Regions from separate parts of the Moritella viscosa genome, predicted to be linked through region 2. Evidence: riboswitches for the same ligand, from Rfam matches in the RefSeq annotation. Region 2 holds a riboswitch; the other holds the start of a gene.
What was found. A riboswitch is a leader RNA that binds a small molecule or an ion and turns the genes downstream of it on or off. The one in region 2 is predicted to bind thiamine pyrophosphate.
Positions count from the first base shown of each region.

Region 1 (3,197 bases), on a different contig from region 2:
TTTATTCGGTAGGCCTAAATGTTCTTTGGGTGTCACATAACACAACATTGCACAACCGTACCAACCGATTTGCGCAGCACCAATACCCGACGTAAAGTGATCGTAGCCCGGTGAGATATCGGTTGTCAGTGGACCTAAGGTATAAAAAGGCGCTTCATGACAAATATCGAGCTGCTTTTCAACATTCTCTTTAATCATGTGCATTGGGATATGACCTGGGCCTTCGATAATAACTTGTACGTCTTGTTCCCACGCGACCTTCGTTAACTCACCTAAGGTTTCTAATTCAGCAAATTGGGCTTCATCATTCGCATCAGCCGCACAACCTGGACGCATGCCATCACCTAATGACAGAGATACATCATAAGCTTTACAAATCGCACAGATTTCTTCGAAATGGTCATAAGCAAAGTTTTCTTTATGATGCGTCAAACACCATTTCGCCATAATCGAGCCACCACGCGACACGATCCCGGTAAGACGTTTTGCCGTCATTGGTACATATCGAAGCAATACGCCAGCATGAATAGTAAAGTAGTCAACACCTTGCTCAGCTTGTTCGATCAAGGTATCGCGGAATACTTCCCAAGTAAGATCCTCGGCGATCCCATTTACCTTCTCTAGAGCCTGATAGATCGGCACAGTACCAATCGGCACAGGTGAATTACGGAGGATCCACTCACGCGTTTCATGAATATTACGGCCTGTGGATAAGTCCATTACCGTGTCAGCACCCCAGCGTGTCGCCCATACTAGCTTCTCGACTTCTTCTTCAATCGATGATGTGACTGACGAATTACCAATGTTGGCGTTTACTTTTACAAGAAAGTTACGACCGATGATCATCGGCTCAGATTCTGGATGATTGATGTTGGCAGGGATGATCGCACGACCACGCGCTACTTCATCACGGACAAATTCACCTGTGATTTTTTCCGGAATACTGGCACCAAAATCATTGCCGGCATGTTGTTTTAATAACAGCTCGTTATGGATCAACTCACGTCCCATGTTTTCACGGATCGCGATGTATTCCATTTCTGGAGTAATGATCCCTTTACGTGCGTAATGCATCTGGGTGACATTTTGACCATCAATGGCTTTCAATGGTTTTGGTAAATGCTCAAAGCGGATATGGTCAATGCCGTCATCAGCAAGACGCTGCTGGGCAAAGTGCGAAGTAACGATCTCTAATGCTTCAATATCGTTACGCTCTGCGATCCATTGTTGTCTTAATTTTGGTAAGCCTTGGTGTACGTTTATTTCAATAGCCGGATCGGTATAGGGACCCGATGTATCGTAAACGGGGATAGATTCATTTTGCTCATAAACCGGATCGTCTTTACTGCCTGCGACTAACGTCTCGTCCAGATTGATTTTCCGCATCGCCACTTGAATATTGTCACGACTACCTGTGAGATGAAATTTTTCTGAATTAGGAAACGGTTCACAACTGAGATTATTAATAAACTCTTGTGCATTTTCGCGATTTTCACGGCGAGTTAGTTTTTTGGTATTACTGCTTTGATTTATATTGGTAGTAGACATAGCACTCATTCCTTTCTAATAAGATGATTGCTTGTCGTTGAGTATGGAGAGTAGTGATATAGATATATTGATCGTAAATGTAACAGTAAGCGGCCTGATTTCCCTATGGCTAGCTTACAATCACACGAATAATATTCATATTAATCACTCTTGTTTCCTCACGCAGGTATTAGCCTGATCAGGTTCCACGGATCCCATTATTAAATGGTCTCAGCCCTAAAGCACTCCGACAAGATGTATCGGAGTATAGACTGGTATTGCGCTAAAAAACAAGCAAAAAAAAGCGCCCTATAAAAGGGCGCCTTTACTATCTAATAACTATGTGTAAGTGAATCAGTGGGTCTGTCATCACTTACACACGACTTTAATTGCATTCAGCAAATCAATTAAAGGTTATTTAGTAGGTTTGCTAAGTTCTGTTCAGCTTCATCAGTAGTGATTTCTTGCATTACTTCTTCTACTTTACCAGCACGTTTTTTCGCACGTTCTTGGTGATAAGAGAAGCCTGTACCTGCAGGGATCAGACGACCAACGATAACGTTCTCTTTCAGACCACGAAGGTCATCAATCTTACCATGAACAGCAGCGTCTGTTAGAACACGTGTTGTTTCTTGGAACGATGCAGCTGAGATAAATGATTCAGTTGCAAGAGACGCTTTAGTAATACCCATAAGCATGTGTTGGAACACGGCTGGTTGCTTGCCTTCAGCTTCTAGCTGACGGTTAGCAATTTTCAGACGTGAAACTTCAGCTTGCTCACCTGGTAAGAAGTTACTATCACCAGCAGAGATTACGTTAGCTTTACGTAGCATTTGACGAACGATAGTTTCAATGTGCTTATCGTTAATCTTTACGCCTTGTAAACGGTATACTTCTTGAACTTCGTTCGCGATATAGTTCGCAACATGGCTAATACCACGTAGACGTAGAATATCGTGTGCTGATTCAGGACCATCGGCGATAACTTCACCTTTAGCAACCTTCTCACCTTCGAACACGTTCAAGTGACGCCATTTAGGGATCATCTCTTCGTAAGCTTCAGCACCATCAGTAGGTGTGATAACTAGACGACGTTTACCTTTAGTTTCTTTACCGAAACTAATAGTACCTGAGATTTCCGCTAAAATAGCAGCATCTTTTGGCTGACGAGCTTCAAACAGATCCGCTACGCGTGGTAGACCACCCGTAATATCACGTGTTTTCGAGCTTTCTTGAGGAATACGCGCTAACGCTTCACCAATAGTCACTAATGCGCCATCTTCTAAGTTAACGATTGCATTTGAAGGTAAGAAGTATTGTGCAATAACTTCTGTACCAGGAATGAATAAATCATTACCTGCTGCATCAACAAGTTTAACCATAGGACGTAAATCTTTACCAGCGGCAACACGTGCTGCAGGATCCAGAATTACCGTGCTAGATAGACCAGTTAGATCATCAGTTTGCTTAGTAACCGTGATACTATCAATTAAGTCAACAAACTTAATTTGACCTGCCACCTCGGTGATGATTGGGTGAGTATGCGGGTCCCAGTTAGCAATAATGCTACCAGACTCAACAGCTGCGCCGTCTTTATATTCAACAACAGAACCGTAAGGTAATTTATGGCTTTCTTTAGTACGACCGTTTTCATCAATAATCGTAATTTC
Region 1 covers NZ_FPLG01000099.1:54,230-57,426, reverse strand. Annotated here, with positions in the region: gene thiC (phosphomethylpyrimidine synthase ThiC) at 1-1,557, opposite strand, end outside; TPP riboswitch at 1,686-1,787, opposite strand; gene rpoC (DNA-directed RNA polymerase subunit beta') at 1,935-3,197, opposite strand, start outside.
Region 1: linked by a shared signal. The riboswitch ahead of thiC (phosphomethylpyrimidine synthase ThiC) and the one ahead of thiD (bifunctional hydroxymethylpyrimidine kinase/phosphomethylpyrimidine kinase) in region 2 are both predicted to bind thiamine pyrophosphate.

Region 2 (3,197 bases):
TCGAATACTTTCCTTCCCTTTTGCATTACGCAGTACCATAGTGGTTTGCTGGATACTATCATTCCACCCAGAATCCCTTACCTTACGCTCTTTTGCGATAGCAAAACCTTTTTCTTCTGACGTTTGAGCTTGAGCAGTAATAAAACCGCTTGTCATAAACACAGAGATAGCTAAGACACCTGCGGTATATTTTTTATCCAACATAATAATTCCCTTTATTTTTCCCAACACTTATCTGAGCCCCTTTTGGTCGACAAGACAAACTAAAATGATACGTTCAAAGTTATCAAGCGATTCATTAATACGAACAATGACTTATCTATTTTAGGTTATCACATTGACTGGATATAACCTCACAAATATAACGTAACAACCTGTTTTGTAAGGGCTGTAAAAATAAAATTAAGCACAGTAAAACGTGATAACAGTATTACCTCTGCGATGAAATTTCATGGGGGATGGGAACAACGGGAATGAACTTAAAAGGATTTACTAAAACTTATGCATGATTTGCCTTCGATATATAGCAAATCATGGCCTACTCATATTGGTGTTGTTTGTATCAAGTAACAACACCAATAATATATAAAAAATAAATCTAGCCGCAATATTATTGCGCTAAACGAACTTCATTTGCTTCAATGTTTAATTCTGCAAGCTTATTAAGTAGTGCTTCTATATTTTTCTTCCCTGAACCTTCATTGGCCATTTGGAGGCGCGCAACACCAGAGAATGCATCACCAAAAGTAGCTGTATGTGGGGCCTTCACTACTTCATCAAGTATCACTTTACCGCTTAAAGTATCTGTCAACGTGTAGTTAACTTTTGTCGTGACTGTCATATCAAGGCCAAACAATGGCTGTTCAACGTCCACAATTTTAGCTGATAGTTGATATTTTCCCTTTTCAGAGAAAAGTCCTTGCTCTAATAGGCTCTCTTTAATTGCACCAGAAAAAGCAACATCACTAATTTCAGATGTCCAAGCAGCATTTGTATCCTCACCACCCGAAACTGACGACAAGGCCAAGTTATTTTGTACTGCTGCTGGATATACTTTTTGTTCGCCTTGATACACCATATTCTCAACCTGTGCACCCGATGCGCAACCAACTAAGTATAAACACGTTGCAATTGCCAATGTCTTTTTAACTACGTTCATTTTCATCATTCCTTTGTTTTTATAATAATCAAGAGTCGTACCTACAATTTATTTACCCCTTACAAACCGTAAGAGATAAAATATTATCACGTTGATTTTATTCGTATTAGCCTTTATAGCAAGCATATTCCATGCTCCTTTTTAGGTAATTGTGACAGTGCCTACAAATAATAATATATTAATCAAAAACAACATTATCCATTATAAAAGACACTAAAATTCGAACAATCATATCAATAGCTTAATTGTTTGATTGCGATTTCAACAAAACTTGTTACTATTGCAACACATATAGTCGGGGGGCCTAATAGGCTGAGATCGCATATTTATTGCGAGACCCGTTGAACCTGATTCAGTTAACACTGACGTAGGGAACTATCGATCTTGCTTCTCATGATTTGACCTTCTGCGTCTCTCAATCTTTGGCTTGATAAAGTTCCTGTGCGCCAGCCCTAGGAATATTTATGCTAAAGGTTATAACAAACATATCAACACCAATTGTATTAACCATTGCAGGGTCAGATAGCGGTGGCGGTGCTGGTATTCAAGCAGATATCAAAGCAATATCAGCAACTGGCAGTTATGCTTGTTCTGCAATCACCGCAATCACTGCGCAAAACACTCTCGGTGTATCCGCAATTTTTCCCATCCCACTTGAACATATCGAAAAACAACTCGATGCCGTATTTAGCGATTTAAACGTCGTGGCAGTGAAAGTTGGAATGCTTGCTGACTGCGATATTATCAACGTCGTCGCCGCTAAAATTAAGCAATTTAAGCCAGCATTTTTAGTTGTTGACCCAGTTATGATTGCTACTAGCGGCGACTTACTGCTTAAAGAATCAGCGATCAGTACGCTTAGATCAGAGCTACTACCACTTGCTGACTTAATCACCCCTAACCTACCCGAAGGAGCTGCTTTAATTGGTTCAGATGTGCCTACCAATGAAGATGAAATGGGCAGCATGATTAGCGAATTGCGTCAGCTTAATGTCAATGCAGTACTATTAAAAGGCGGTCACTTAGAGCAAGATGACAACAGTAACGATTTACTCATCTTCCAAGACCATGTGGAACAGTTAACCGCAAAACGCATTAATACCCACAATACGCACGGCACTGGCTGTACGCTATCCTCAGCAATCGCATCCTACTTAGCCCAAGGCTATGATCTACTGCAAGCTGTGAAGTTAGCTAAGCAATACATCTCCAACGCCATTGCTCACGCGGATGAATTAGATATAGGTAGCGGCCACGGTCCGGTTAATCACTTCTTTACTGGTCATGCTGATGTCTAGCACCTCGCAGACAAAGCTAAAATCGGAAGATAGCCTTGCGGTAAACATCGCGATTAAGAACGGTTATTTACATTATAACGACAGTATTGACCCCGTATTAAACAAGCTGAACATGACGGTGCCAGCTCGGCAGTGGACCTGTATTTTAGGGCGTAGCGGCAGTGGTAAAACCTCACTACTGCGTTACCTTGCAGGGCTGTTAGATCATAAAATAATGTGGTCAGGAGAACTATCAGTTAACGCGAATAACTTAGTTCAACCAGACTTAACCAATCAAATTGCTTACATGGCACAGCAAGATTTATTGCTACCTTGGTTGTCCGTGCTCGACAATGTCATGTTAAGCAGTAAATTCGGCACTGAAAAATCAGCACCAAAAACTGACAAAGCACTCGATCTACTGGCTAAGGTCGGTCTTGCTGATAATGCCAATCGTTTTCCGCAACAACTGTCTGGAGGCATGCGTCAACGCGTGGCACTGGCAAGAACATTAATGCAAGACAAACCCGTTGTATTAATGGACGAGCCCTTTTCAGCCTTAGATGCCGTGACTCGTTATCGATTACAAGACCTCGCTTGTGAATTGTTAAAAGATAAAACCGTCGTTTTAATCACACACGAGCCCCAAGAAGCGATCCGCCTCGCTGATCATATCTATATTATGCAAGGCAAGCCTGCTGAGGCAGAATACTTACAAGTACCGACATCGGCGAAACCGCGTCAATTCGATGCTGAATGTG
Region 2 covers NZ_FPLG01000039.1:46,212-49,408, reverse strand. Annotated here, with positions in the region: gene BT797_RS06345 (outer membrane lipoprotein-sorting protein) at 1-204, opposite strand, end outside; gene BT797_RS06340 (hypothetical protein) at 611-1,159, opposite strand; TPP riboswitch at 1,446-1,550, shown strand; gene thiD (bifunctional hydroxymethylpyrimidine kinase/phosphomethylpyrimidine kinase) at 1,624-2,457, shown strand; gene BT797_RS06330 (ABC transporter ATP-binding protein) at 2,450-3,197, shown strand, end outside.